One region of the Fictibacillus sp. 7GRE50 genome, then DNA from elsewhere that is predicted to be linked to it. Evidence: riboswitches for the same ligand, from Rfam matches in the RefSeq annotation. Region 1 holds a riboswitch; each other region holds the start of a gene.
The links. A riboswitch is a leader RNA that binds a small molecule or an ion and turns the genes downstream of it on or off. The one in region 1 is predicted to bind cobalamin.
Positions count from the first base shown of each region.

Region 2: linked by a shared signal. The riboswitch ahead of IHV12_RS16680 (DUF4430 domain-containing protein) and the one ahead of IHV12_RS19105 (acyl-CoA thioesterase) in region 1 are both predicted to bind cobalamin.
Region 3: linked by a shared signal. The riboswitch ahead of IHV12_RS15460 (ribonucleoside-diphosphate reductase subunit alpha) and the one ahead of IHV12_RS19105 (acyl-CoA thioesterase) in region 1 are both predicted to bind cobalamin.

Region 1 covers NZ_JACZDW010000005.1:109,199-114,150, reverse strand. Annotated here, with positions in the region: gene IHV12_RS19110 (MGDG synthase family glycosyltransferase) at 203-1,330, opposite strand; cobalamin riboswitch at 1,457-1,636, shown strand; gene IHV12_RS19105 (acyl-CoA thioesterase) at 1,797-2,276, shown strand; gene IHV12_RS19100 (YbaN family protein) at 2,600-2,965, shown strand; gene IHV12_RS19095 (peroxiredoxin) at 3,013-3,690, opposite strand; gene IHV12_RS19090 (ferritin-like domain-containing protein) at 3,703-4,464, opposite strand; gene IHV12_RS19085 (spermidine synthase) at 4,609-4,952, shown strand, end outside.
Region 2 covers NZ_JACZDW010000004.1:304,224-309,175, forward strand. Annotated here, with positions in the region: gene IHV12_RS16670 (response regulator transcription factor) at 1-267, shown strand, start outside; gene IHV12_RS16675 (ATP-binding protein) at 264-2,063, shown strand; cobalamin riboswitch at 2,176-2,359, shown strand; gene IHV12_RS16680 (DUF4430 domain-containing protein) at 2,519-2,920, shown strand; gene IHV12_RS16685 (ECF transporter S component) at 2,913-3,443, shown strand; gene IHV12_RS16690 (hypothetical protein) at 3,545-3,775, opposite strand; gene IHV12_RS16695 (histidinol-phosphatase) at 4,156-4,952, shown strand, end outside.
Region 3 covers NZ_JACZDW010000004.1:79,820-84,771, reverse strand. Annotated here, with positions in the region: gene IHV12_RS15465 (ribonucleotide-diphosphate reductase subunit beta) at 1-96, opposite strand, end outside; gene IHV12_RS15460 (ribonucleoside-diphosphate reductase subunit alpha) at 86-2,311, opposite strand; cobalamin riboswitch at 2,443-2,644, opposite strand; gene IHV12_RS15455 (3-hydroxybutyrate dehydrogenase) at 2,702-3,487, opposite strand; gene IHV12_RS15450 (GntP family permease) at 3,519-4,913, opposite strand.

The DNA.
Region 1 (4,952 bases):
CGAATAAGTTAAGTTTGCACTGCTATGTTGAGGTAGGGGGTATAGGGCTAGTGTGTCTTGTCGAAGTGTGACGACTCGCCGGTTTATGACCAAAACTCGCCGGAATAAATCCGAAATTTCTAGTATTATTTCAAAAATTTCTCAAGATAGTAGTCGCAAACCCCGCCCAGTTTTATCAGAAGCTATATCCATCAATAGCTACTTAACGTGTAATTTGAGTTAGCTGTTGTATATCTTCAACAGCATAATCAGCAATCAATGAGGAAGAGTGAGATTTATGAATGAGTTCTAAACTTTTCTGCATGTTACATAATAAAGCTTCGTTATTAAATAGCCTCTGAACATTCTCCACAATTTCGTCTGCGGTATGAACAACTATTGCAGCACCTTTTTCTTCAAAATACTTAGCATTTTCTCCTTCTTGGCCAGGAACGGGCTTATATAGAATAAGTGGCACTCTTACAGCAGCAGCTTCAGTAATGGAGATGCCACCTGGCTTGGTTACTACGCAATGGGAAATCTTTAAGACTTCATGAAGTTCGTCTACGTAAGCGAATAATCGGAATGAACCTGGATGTTGTTCGGCTAGTGGTGTTAATTTCTCATACAACGTTTTATTCTTGCCACATACTACAATTACTCGCAGAGAAGGATCTTTTAATAAAAGCTGAGTAAGAACCTTAACATTCCTTAGCACACCTTGAGCACCAGCTAGGAGCGTCACGACACGTTTACTTGGCGTAACTCCGTATTTAGTAAACACTTTCTCTTTATGAATTGGGCGATAAAAGTCTGAACGAATGGGAATACCGCTAACAGTAATTCTATTTTCTGCCACACCATGTTTGATCAGTCCGTTTTTGACTGAATCAGACGCAACAAAATAATGATCAATCGCTGGATTGATCCAAAATGGATGAGCGAAATAATCAGTGATCACGGTATAGATGGGGATGTTAAACCGTGATTTTTTAATAAGAAATGGCGCAGCGTGAAGGGGAAAGGTTGTTATTACAAAACGGGGTTGATGTTCTTTAATCAATTCTAGAAATCTTTTTCTTCCTAAATAACGAGAGAATTGTGTAATCGTATTGGCATTCAATTTGTTTGTTCCATAATAAAACCATTTATAAAAAGAAGAGCCGTGTGAAAAGCTTTTGATAAATATGGATTGCGTAACTTGGGACATGATGGGGTGAGCTTCACCAAATAAATCAGATATGACAGGTTGAAATCCTTTACTCTTCATTTCTTCAGCGAGGACATTAGCCACTTGAACATGACCGCTGCCATAGTTAGCTGTAAGGATTAATGCTGTTGGACGTATCATTAGAAAACCTCCCCAGTCTTTTGAGATAAGAATAGCAGGAGATTTTAAACGTGATATGAAGAAGATTAAAAGGTTTTGTAAAAAGTAAAAATTGTTAGTGGTACAATAAGATAGATTCAAAATTTCATAAGATCCGATAATTATGGTGTCTGTTGCAGACTTAATAGGGAATCTGGTGTGAGGCCAGGACTGTACCCGCAACTGTAAGTGCTGACGAAATAAGCAAAACCACTGTCTATCTGACGGGAAGGGCTTAGAGTAGGCTGATGCACGAGTCAGGAGACCTGCCATCTTTATAGCGTTGATCTTCTTCGGGAGTTGGGAAGATAGGACGAGGGATATTTAATAGATCATTCTTTCTGTTATGTATTCTTACGTACCCGTCTTTCGTGATGGGTATTTTTCTTTGTTCACTAACTCCCTCAAAATAAGAGGAGCTTTCAAGCTTCAGAAAAGAGGGTATGGTATGGAACAGCAGTTATCAGCAAACATCTCAAGAACGATTCAAACAAAGTTGGTATTGCCGCCTGACACGAATCACATGGGAACGATATTCGGTGGTACCGTTTTATCGTACATTGATGAAATCGCAGCGATTGCCGCCATGAAGCACAGCAAGAAAGTGGTTGTCACCGCATCCATTGATAATGTAAACTTCTTATCGTCGGCTAAAGTGGGAGACATCCTCATATTAGAAGGTGTAGTAATCTCAACGGGAAGAACGTCTATGGAAGTATACGTAAAAGTGGAGTGTCAAAATCTAGAGACGGGGAACAGGACGTTGAACACCACGTCAATCTTAACGATGGTGGCCATTGATCAAAACGGTAAGCCGTTTCCGGTACCGAGTGTCATTCCTGAGACAGAAGAGGAAGAAGCACTCTTTAAAGGTGCTCCACTAAGGAAAGAAAGGCGTTTGTTATATAAAAATGTAAACAAAATTTAAGGTTTCTTTAAAAGTTATAGTTGTAGTTTTTTCTTTCTTCTTTGTAAGTTGGTTGTAGCGGAAGGTTGCCTGCCTGCTACATGAGAAGCTTCTCGCAAGGCATGCGACGAGGAAGTCCACTTTCTAGCATAAACTTGTAGACGCAGGAGCAAAGAGACAACTTTGAAGCGGTCAGGTGGAGACTCCTAATGGCGCAAAGCGGCAGGAGGCTCACCGTTCGCCCCGTGGAAAGCGTGCAACCTGGAGCGGAAACCAACAACTAACAAAAGCAACAATGTATACAAATAAACCTATTTTAAAAGGAAAAGGAAGTGAGAATCCCAATGAAAATTAAAAATATAATATTTGTAGCATTGGGGTTCTTTTTCCTAGGTTTAGGCGTTATCGGTATCGTCTTGCCGTTGCTTCCTACAACACCACTCTTACTACTCGCATCTTATTTCTTCGTAAAAGGTTCAAAAAAGTTTGAAGTGTGGTTTAAAGGAACCGACATTTATAAAAAACATCTAGATGATTTTGTTAGGAATCGTTCGCTCACTAAAAAGAAAAAGATCATGATCAGCCTGTTTTCAGATTCGATGATCTTGATTACTTTTATCCTTACAGACAGTATGATCGCAAGAGTGATTTTGATTCTTGTGGTGATGTATAAATATTATTATTTTATCGTTAAAATTAAAACGGCATAGAGAATGTGTGGAGATAAAGAGAGCAGCCTAATCAAAGGCTGCTCTCTTTATCTATCATGAAGAGGCTTTGTACATAACCACCAATCGTAGCACTCGATCTCTCCTGCTTGTGCTTGTTCTGCCCGTTTTTTAGCTTCTTGTACTGTGGCAGCTGGAGGAACGATAAGACGGTCTCCAACAAGCTCGTTTTTCGGCCAGTTTGCAGGTGTTGCTGCTTTATTTCTATCTGCTGTCTGCAGCGCCTTAACCGCTCTTAGGATCTCGTTGATATTACGGCCAACATTTTCAGGATACGTAAGGATAAGACGAATCTTGCCTGTCGGATCTACGATATAAACACTCCGTACTGTTCTTGTTCCCATCGTAGGGTGTATCATTCCTAGTCTAGTAGCAATCCGGCCTAGACTATCCGCGATGATCGGAAAAGTAATCTCTACTTTTAAATTCTGCTGTATCCATTCGATCCATTTTAAGTGTGAGTATACTTGTTCTACAGATAATCCGATTAAGTAAGTGTTGAGCTTTGTAAACTCAGGCATGAGCTTTTGAAACGCAACAAACTCTGTTGTGCATACGGGTGTAAAGTCACCCGGATGGCTAAAGAGGACAAACCAATGACCTTGATAGCTTGTTGGGAGGACAAGTTCCCCAAGGGTTGTATGAACCGTCATCTCCGGAAATTGATCGCCAATAAAAGGCTTTGAAAATGTTTGTGTAGATTCCATCCCTCTCTTCTCCTATCTTCCTTGGTTTCCCATCATCTTGCTCTTTTTCAACAGCTGAGACTCTCCTGTTTTTTCCCACTCTTCTACCTGTTCAATAGCTTGTTGAGGTGTAAATCCTTGACCAACAAGAACACCAGATAAAATAAATTCCTGATAGAGATGAGTTAAGTTAATGCCTTCTTCGGTCTCTTTTAATGCTCTTTGTACTAACGGATCAATGTACGAAACCCATTGGTCTGCTAAGCTCTCCGTTTGAGGCATTCTGTGTTCTTGATGAAAAGAACGAGGAGCACTTGATGTACTGTTTAACGTGAATAAATAGTTGTACTTAGCGCTGTGCTTGATCTCATCTGTAATGATGTTAAAGAGAATATCTCGATAATACGTATTAGGAAGTCCTTGGCGAATAACGCGATATTTCTCTACGGCAGCAAGTTCGCCAAACAGCGCTTTTACAAGTCCGTCTTTATAGGTTTTCGGTTTCAGAAACTCTTCTCCGTTCATTGGTGGAACTTCTTGGCCGGTAAGATCTTTGTAGATCATTCTAAAGAGTTTGTTATGCCTTTTCTCATCATCTCGAATAGATGCGATGATTAATTTTTGTTCGTTTGTGGGTGCCTCAGAAATTAAATAGTCGTAAAATAATTCATCTTCCCTTTCACCAGCAACAGCTTCTCTAATGAGTTGAAGAGATAGTTGAAGTGCTTGCTGCTGCCCATCACTCTGCTGTTGTCCGGTGTCTTGTTGCTGTTGTTGTGGGTTCATATAGCTCATCAAGATAACCTCCAAAAAAATGATTGTCGCATTAGTATATGCACACGCCTAAATTTTGTTTATACACAAAGATTTAAACACCACATGTCCGATGCATGAATAAGAATGAGCATATAGCTCGTTGAAAAATAAGGAGTGTTTATAGTGGATGAACTCATGTGGCTAGCGATTGGTGCAGCCGCAGTTTTTATAATAGAAGCGGGTGGTTATTTATATTGGAGGTTTTTGGGAAGTGGCTCACTTAAACTCTATATAAATGATGGTCAGAGACCCGAAAGAGACTTCAAACTGATTCAGACGTTCAAAACGTTGACACAAAGAATTGCACTAATCGATGTCTCAGGAGAAGTATGGGTCTACAGCAATGGTGAAATCATGTTTGGCACGAAACAAGATGAAAATGAGTATGCAGAAGTGATCGTACATGTTCCGATGGCCGCAGCGAAAGAGACTAAACGCATCTTAATCATCGGTGGCGGAGGCGGAAT
Region 2 (4,952 bases), on a different contig from region 1:
CGTGTAACAGCTGGCGGAAAAGAAGTCAACTTAACACCGAAAGAATATGAGTTGTTGTACTACTTAGCGAAGACTCCAGATAAAGTCTATGCGCGCGAACAATTGCTAAAAGATGTTTGGAACTATGAATTCTTTGGTGATCTTAGAACAGTTGACACACATGTGAAAAGACTTAGAGAAAAGCTTAACAAAGTCTCACCGGATGCAGCATCCATGATCGCGACCGTTTGGGGAGTAGGATATAAATTTGAGGTTGGGAATGAATGATCTGGAGAAGTGTAGTTGGTAAACTTTGGATAACGATACTTTTATTAGTCTCGGTCGTTTTAACCCTGCTCACCATTCTTCTTACGCAGTTTTTTGAATCGTTTTACGATGATCAAGCCAAAGAACAATTAACGAAGATGGCTGATCGAGTGATGTTGATTATGGAAAGCGATGAGAACAAGGAAGAAGCAATACGCATCACAAGTGAAATGGCTGAAGCATATTCCATGTCTATCATGATCATAGACGAAAATCAGGAATCCTTTATGTCTAAGAATTCTTACGATGATGCACCTTATATCCCAGTTTCTGTTTTCAAAGAGAATGATCAGTTATCTACTGTCGCAGAGAGTGAAAAAAAGATCTACGTAAACGGAGATTTTCCCGTTCTGAATAAAAATGATGAGACGATGCAAACGATGATCATCTACGGTGAACCTTATGGATCGGGAGAAAATGCAGGAGCCGTTTACGTCTATCAATCCATCGAGAATGTGGAAAAAACAACGAACCATACAAAGTATCTCATCTTTTTAGCAGCGGGGATCGCGATCATCTTAACTACGATCTTTGCGTTTTTCTTATCTACTCGAATTACGGCACCACTAAGAAGGATGAGAGAAGCAGCGACGTCTGTAGCAAAAGGTGAGTTTGATATGAAAGTGCCGATTTTAACGCATGATGAGATCGGCGAACTTGGCATGACGTTTAACCGTATGGGCAGACAGTTAAAAAACAATATCACAGCATTGAATCAAGAAAAAGAACAGTTAACAAGTGTTTTAAGTTCGATGGCTGATGGTGTGATCACCTTTGATAGAAAAATGAACATACTGGTTACAAATCCTCCTGCTGATCGATTCCTACAGGCATTTTATTACGAATCAGGCATGAAGACAGAGGTCAACGGAAACGTTCCTGAGACGGTCAAACAGCTCTTTGGGCAAGTTGTTGCACTTGAGAGTGAACAGATGACAGAGATCGCGATACAAGGCCGCTCGTGGGTCGTCGTTATGACACCACTATATGACCAATCTATGATTCGTGGAGCAGTAGCTGTACTTCGTGATATGACAGAAGAACGACGAATGGACAAGCTTAGAGAAGACTTTGTTGCGAACGTTTCACATGAATTAAAGACGCCGATCGCTATGCTGCAAGGATATAGTGAAGCGATCGTAGATGATATTGCAGAATCTGAAGAAGAGAAGAAAGAACTAGCAGGAATCATCTTAGACGAATCGAAACGGATGGGAAGACTTGTTAACGAACTCCTCGATCTTGCAAGATTAGAAGCAGGTCACATGAAGCTTCATTACAGCTCTCTTCCGATCATTCCTTTCGCAGAAAGAATCGTTCGGAAATTTCAAGGGCCTGCTAAAGACAGAGAGATTCAATTAAATCTAGAATTTAAGAAAAATCTCAAAAGTTTGCAAGAGGAGATGGACATCGACCCAGACCGGATTGAGCAAGTCTTAACCAATTTGATCGACAATGCGATTCGTCATACTTCTCAAGGCGGGTTTGTAAATCTTATTGTAGATGTGAGCGATCAGAACGTGAAGTTTTTCGTTAAAGATAATGGAACGGGTATAAAAGAAGAAGATCTGCCATTTGTTTTCGAACGCTTTTATAAAGGGGACAAAGCAAGAACAAGAGGGAAATCAGGTGGAACGGGTCTTGGGCTTGCCATAGCAAGAAACATCGTAGAAGCACATGGTGGTCAGATCAGCGTTCACAGCAAGAATAATGAAGGCACGACATTTTCTTTCGTTATTCCGCGAACGTTGAAATAAATTAGCAATACGTCCCGATTAATCTTGTTTCATAAGGAACAATAGCAGTTTTAAAAAAGGATTTCACAAATTTCTCCAATATGTTTATAATAGGAATTGTGATTTCATAAAATTTCATACGTGTTAAACAGGTGCAGTCCTTTGTTGGACGAGCTTAATAGGGAAAACGGTTAGATGCCGTTGCGGTCCCGCCACTGTAATTGTGAGAATCCTATAATATCGCCACTGTGAAAACGGGAAGGTGTTAGGAGACGATGATCAAGAGCCAGGAGACCTGCCTGTTTGTTACATGACATGACCTACGAGGATAGGGGGGTGTTTAACAGTACCGGGGCAGGTTGCTGTTTTCTGCCTGTATACTATTAATCTCCTTCGTAGCCGAAGGGGATTTTTTTAGTTGCGTGAAGTAAATTTAGTATCAAACAAAGTGTTTTTATAACAGAAAGAGGTTAATCATGAAGAAATTACTTTTAGTATTAGCAACAATGATGATGATGTTGGTGGGCTGTGGAACGACTGAAACGAAAGAAAAAGCTGATCAGCCGAAACAAGAAGAAACGAAGAAAGAACAAGTAACGGTTCAGATTACAAAAGATAACGGCAAAGAAAAAGTTAAGGAAAAGAAAATCGATATCGCAAAAGATGTGACGATCATGGACGTGATGCAAGATAACTTTAAGATTGAGACACAATACGATGGTGCTTTTATAAGCAGTATTGAAGGAGTGGCTGGAAGCGAACAGGACAAAACATCTTGGTTCTTTTCTGTAAACGGTGAAGAAGCGATGAAGGGTGCTAAGGATATTACGTTAAAACCTGGCGATGTCGTAGAATTTGATCTTCACAAATATGAATAAGCTGACAGTCAAACGAATTACGATCATTGCCTTACTTGCTGCTATATTAACAGTAGGCAGAATCACCTTCTCAATGATACCCAATGTTCAGCCGAATACGACGATACTCATTCTTGCTTCATTCGTACTCGGTCCTGTGCAAGGGTTGTTACTTGCTATATTAAGCACGATAACAACAAATCTTTTTCTAGGGCATGGTCTGTGGACGTTCGGTCAGATGTTTGCCTGGGGATTGATAGCCGTTATGAGCGCATATTTAGGCAAATACAGACATAACATACCTTGGCTGTTGCTCCCGATCTATGCAGGATTCTGTGGCTTTTTGTTTGGTTTCATCATGTCTGTTCTCTTTGGTGGAATCATCATGCAGAAATTCTGGCCGTATTACTTGGCGAGCCTCCCATTTGATCTAAATCATGCGATTGGTAACGTGGTGTTCTTCATCGTACTTTACAAACCACTTCTCTATGTGATGGAAAATTATATTAATAAAGATGGAAGTCAAAAAGCTGCCTTTGAATAGGGAGCTTTTTTAGCTCTCTTAAAGTTTAATGTTGAAAAAAAAACAGAACTTCGTATCATTTGGAAGTTCTGTTTCGTGATATTCTGTATAGAAGCTAACAATTACCCAAAGTTATGATGAAAACACCAAACAATAAGAAGTATACTCACTATTCCCCAAGCTGTGGCACTTACGATCCACCAAATGATGGATTTAGCTTTTGCTGAAGTTTCCTCGTTTTCCATTTTTCCTGTAATAAACGCGAGCTTACTTTCCATATCTTTTTTCATAGAAGTAAGAACAACAAATCCAATTGTTATAAAACCAATCGTGATCCAGAGTAGTATGTCCATATGCTCTACATCCCTTTTGTAGTTATTTTCTTTATCAAACTTCTTTATTCGAGTTCATTATCCTGCCTCATTAGATAAGAATGATGTTTATAGAGCAGATTTAGTAAGTTCCCAAAGCGAAAACTCAACAATGAACTTTAGTTGAGCCTTTTCTTTAAAAACCGGTTCAAAAAGTTGAAAAGCTGAATAGGATGATAAAGTTGATTTACTTTTACCTAGGAGGACAAAATGCGAGACTATCTGAACCGTTTTTTTGCTGTGATTTTTTTGATGATGTGCTTAAGCGTCTTATTTATAGGAGGGAAGTTGGGAGCATAAACACTTGAACGAACAAGGATTTCATGGTACATATGGTAAAACGTTTTAAAAAGGAGATTAATATGCTAACAGATTACCATTCTCATCTCGAAAAAGGGACATTGACGATCGATTATCTAAAACAATTTGTAGACACCGCAAAAGAGAAGGGAATACAAGAGTTTGGGATTTCTGAACACGCTTATCACTTTTATGAAACAAAAAACATCGTATCAAAACCATGGATGGAAGAAAGACGTTTTTACAAGATGGACGATTATGTAAATCTGTTTAAGCGTGCAGATCATTTAGGAATGGACGTCCGCATGTCGATTGAAATGGATTATACGCCGGGACGGCATGCTGAGATGGAAGCATTTATAAAATCCTATCCATTCGATTACGTGGTCGGATCTGTGCATTGGGTCGATGATTTTGGGATAGACCTTGCAGAATACCGAAAAGAATGGGACCGTCGTGATCTTTATGAAACGTATCGTTCGTATTATGATCAAATTGTAACACTTGCAGAATCAAACCTATTTGACATTGTTGGACATATCGATCTAGTCAAGATCTTTAAATATGTTCCGACTGATCAAGAATTTCTTTTAGAACAGTATGAGCGCATTACAGATGCGTTAAAAGACTCAAAAACATGTGTAGAGATCTCATCTGCAGGTCTAAGAAAACCTGTAGGACGAATCTATCCAGAACCTGAACTTCTGTCTCTTTGCTATAAAAAGGGGATACCGATCGTACTCTCTTCAGATGCTCATGAACCGCACCAAGTTGGAGAGAATTATGAGTCGACTATAAAGCTTGCAAAAGAGATCGGTTACAAAAAGCTGATGACTTTTCAAAGTGGGGAGAGAAAAGA
Region 3 (4,952 bases), on a different contig from region 1:
AGAACTCTTACCATTTATGATACCTGTAGATCGATTAGGAGCTTCCACATCATAGATTTTTCTCTCTTTGAGTAGTTCAACCTCTTTAACTTTCACAGCTTTCACATCCTTCTAACTCAATCGATGTAGATCGGGTATAATACGTAGTCTTCAATCCTTTTTTAAAGCTGAGCATATGCAAGTGCAACAGATCCTTTGCCTTTATGTTGTGATTGACATAAAGATTAAACGAAATGGACTGATCCACGTGTCTCTGTCTAGCTGCGTTCTGTTCAATACTCCATGTTTGATCGATTAAGAACGCAGATTTATAAAACCAAGTTGTGTCTGCATTCAAGTCAGGAGCGGTTACAGGTATTTTGTAATTCTTTTTTTCTTCAGAATAGAATTTTTTAAATATAGGATCTACACTCGGTGTCGAATTTGCGATGATAGACGTTGATGAATTCGGTGCAACCGCAATGAGGTATCCATTCCTTAAGCCGTGAATATTAACTCGTTTTTTTAGACTACTCCATTCTTCAGAGGAATAGTTACGCTTCGAAAAGTAGTTTCCTGTCTCCCAATCTGAACCTGAAAATGCCGGATATCTTCCCTTTTCTCCCGCAAGCTCACAACTAGCGTTGATTACATGAAAATTAATAATTTCATAAAGGTTATCAGCGTACGAAACGGCTTCTTCACTTTCCCACTTGATTCCCTCTTTTGCTAAAAGGTGGTGCCATCCAAACGTACCTACACCGACCGCACGATATTTCTTATTTGTAAGTTCTGCTTGAGGTACATCTATACGATTTAGATCAATAACGTTATCTAGCATTCGGATTTGAATATCAATGACTCTCTTTAACACTTGATCATTGATCACTTTAGCAAGAGAAAGAGATGACAGATTACAGACGACAAAGTCTCCTGGCGTTTTTCTGATGACAATTTCTCCATCCTCTGCCTCCTCTGAAGTGACAACCGTTGCAGACATGTTTTGCATAATCTCTGTGCACAGATTAGATGCATAGACCATCCCTTTGTGAGAATTCGGATTTAATCGGTTTACAGTATCTCGATAGAACATGAACGGTGTTCCGGTTTCAAGTTGCGACTTCATGATCCGTTTCATGATCTCAATAGCAGGAATGGATTTTTTTGAAAGTCTCTCATCCTCTACACAATCAGCATATTTTTCTCTAAAGCTTCCTGACCCAACCGTTTCATCATAGAAATCTTCTAACGAATAGCCTTTGATTTTTCTTACCTCATGAGGATCGAACAGATACCAATCCTCGCGTTTTTCCACGCGCTCCATGAAAAGATCTGGCAGACACACACCTGTAAAAAGGTCATGCGTTCTCATTCGTTCATCACCATTGTTTAACTTTGCATCTAAAAACTCCAAGATGTCTTTATGCCAAATATCCAGGTAGACTGCAATCGCGCCTTGTCTCTGTCCAAGCTGATCTACAGAAACGGCCGTGTTATTTAACTGCTTCATCCATGGTATTACACCTGATGAGTTTCCTTTGAATCCTTTTATGTCAGAACCTCTTGCTCTAATCTTACCAAGATAGATACCAAGTCCGCCGCCACCTTTCGAAACAGTTGCAGCATCTGTATTAGAATCAAAGATCCCTCTTAAACTATCGTCGATCGTATCAATAAAACAAGAACTAAGCTGCCCATAACTCTTGCCTGCATTCGCTAAAGTCGGGGTGGCAACCGTCATATAAAGGTTCGAGAGCGCCCAGTATGCTTCTTCGACTAATTGAAGTCTATTTGTTGGATTCTCGTCTCTCATTAAAAACAACGCGATCAGCATCCAGCGTTCTTGTGGCAATTCATAAATTTCGTGATTGAACCCTTTTGCCAAATATCGATCAGCAAGCGTTTTGAGTCCGATGTATGTAAATAGCTTATCTCTCGTAGGGTCTATCATGTTTTCAGCATTCTCCAACTCTTCCTTAGAGTACGCAGATAGAATGGTATCATCATAGATATTCAAACTTACTAACTTAGAGATCAAGCCATAAAGGTTCGTATATGGACGTTTTTCTGCTTCAGCACGATTGATCATGACTTCTTCATATAATTGCTTTAAATAGATTTGCGATGCCACAAATGTCCACTGTGGCTCTTCTGCATTTAATCCATTTAAAGCTTCCATGATTAACTGTCTGTAAAGTGAACTTGACACTCCTGTATGAGTTTCCATTTTCTCAGCATTTTTTAGAAAAGTTTCAGCTTGTATGTTCGGAAAATTGTCGACACAACTCCTTAACCACTCCCCGAGTAAAGAGTTTTCAGTTGTCATTTTCATATTAAATACACTCCCTAGTCATAATAAAAACCCTCTTCCATCAGGAAGAGGGTGAAAGAATGACGTGTATTTCGACGGACAATCGTCCGCATAAAACAGCCGCTGTTCTTTCTCCCAATCCCCGAGGAAAAGAAAATAGGAGTCTTCAGGCAGGTCTACTGGCTTTTGCTTCTTCCTACTTTGGGCCTTCCCATACAGCAGTCATTATAAATAACTGATCCGTACAGTGGCTATTCCATTTCGTCCACAATTACAGTTGCGGGGACAGCTTCGGCATTGCACCGAATTCCCTTTTCAGCCGGATATTCCGGCACCTGAATTCTCCATATATAGGTTTGTACTATATACTTTGACACTAAATATAGTGAATGTCAATAAATTATCTATCGTTTATTGTGCGACATATCCTCCGTCGATTACAATCGCTTGCCCCGTAACACCTTTCGCATTCTCACTTGAAAGAAAGAGTGCATAATCTGCAATTTCCTGAACATCTAACAATCTTTTTTGTGGAACAAGAGGATAGATTACTTCTTCCAAAACTTTTTCTAACTCTACGTTTCTCGTTTTCGCCAGATCTTCTAATTGCCCTCTTACAAGAGGTGTGTCAACATATCCCGGACAAACCGCATTTACCGTTATTCCATGTGATGCACCTTCTAAGGCAGCCACCTTTGTTAAACCAATAACTCCATGCTTGGCACTGTTGTAAGCAGATTTCCCCGCAAAACCTACAAGCCCATTTATGGATGCCATGTTGATGATGCGTCCGAACCGTTGTTTCTTCATGATTGGAAACACATGTTTAGTTGCTATAAATGGAGCGGTAAGCATGACACTGATCAATTGCTGGAATTTCTCAGTCGGGAATTCTTCAAGTGGAGATACATACTGCAATCCTGCATTGTTGATGAGCACATCGATGCGTCCGAATTGTTGCAGTGTTTCGTCCAACGCTTTTGTTATATCTTCCTCCGTGGTCACATTACAGCCAAGTCCGATTGCTTCAAGACCATCTTGAGCCAACAGTTGTGCAGATTCCTTTGCTTTCTCATCATTCAAATCACTGATCACGACTTTTGCTCCTTGTTCAGCAAAAGCCTTTGCTAACTGCAAACCGATTCCACTAGCTGCTCCTGTAATAAAAACAACTTTCCCCTCAACAAACGCTCTCATGGAATTAATACTCCTTTTTTAGAATAATGGTTTAAACGATACCAAATCCGTAATACAAACCAATGATTACAAACACGGCTATCGTTTTAATGATCGTCATAGCAAAAATATCGATATATGCCTGTTTGTGAGTTAAACCTGTAACGGCTAACAACGTAATAACAGCACCGTTGTGAGGGAGTGTATCCATTCCACCACTCGCCATAGAAGCAACACGGTGAAGTACTTCTGTATCAATTCCTAGTTTGTCTGCTTGTGCGATATACGTTTCACTCATCGTTGCGAGTGCAATACTCATCCCGCCAGACGCAGATCCTGTAATACCTGCTAACGTCGTAGTCGTAACCGCTTCATTGATCAACGGGTCTTTAATCGTATTCGACATCGCTGAGTTTACTGCAGTAAAGCCAGGAAGTGCTGCGATCACACCACCAAATCCATACTCTGATGCTGTATTTAATGTTGCCAGTAACGCTCCGCCAATGGATAGATTAATTCCTTTATTAAAGTTGTTTTTAATTCTCTTGAAAGAGAACAAAAGAACTGTAACGATACCAATGATCAAAGCTCCTTCAACTGCCCATACAGCAGCAAGTGATGGGATCTGAATCTCAGGCACGTTCTTCATACCAATAGCAGAAAAATCAAACGTCTTACCGTAATACTGTGGAATTAAGACGGTGAACCATTTATTGAACACTCCTACTAGAATAAGCGGAAGAATCGCTATGAAAGCATTTGGTAGATTTTCAGAATCTAGCTTTTCAGGCTCATTGGTATGTCCTGTTCCGTATCCTTCACCTTTTGCAGCCGCTTGTCTACGTCTCCACTCAAGGTAGATCATACCCAATATGAAAACAAACATTCCTCCGATAAACCCGAGCCACGGTGCAGCCCATGTTGTTGTTCCGAAGAAAGATGTAGGAATTATATTTTGAATTTGCGGACTCCCTGGAAAAGCGTCCATTGTAAAAGTAAAAGCACCTAACGCAATCGTACCCGGTATGAGTCTTTTAGGAATATCAGCAAGTTTAAAAAGTTCAGATGCAAACGGGTAGAGAGCAAAAGCAACAACAAACAGAGAGACCCCACCATACGTTAAAATTGCCCCAACAAGTACGATTGCAAGCATTGCTCTAGCAGGTCCGATCAGTTTGATGACAAACTGAGTGATTGATTTTGCAAATCCTGACATTTCAATAACTTTCCCGAAAATCGCCCCTAGTAAGAAGACCGGGAAATAGAGTTTAATAAAACCAACCATTTTCTCCATGAACACTCCTGAGAAAAAAGGCAATACGTGACCAGGTTCAGTAAGCAATACAGCAAACAACGCAGCGATCGGCGCGAATAAGATAACGCTGAATCCTCTGTAAGCTACGAACATTAAGAAGAATAAAGCTAATAAAATAATAATAATGTCCATTTTCAAATTCCCCCATTCTATCCATTTAACATTTTTGAA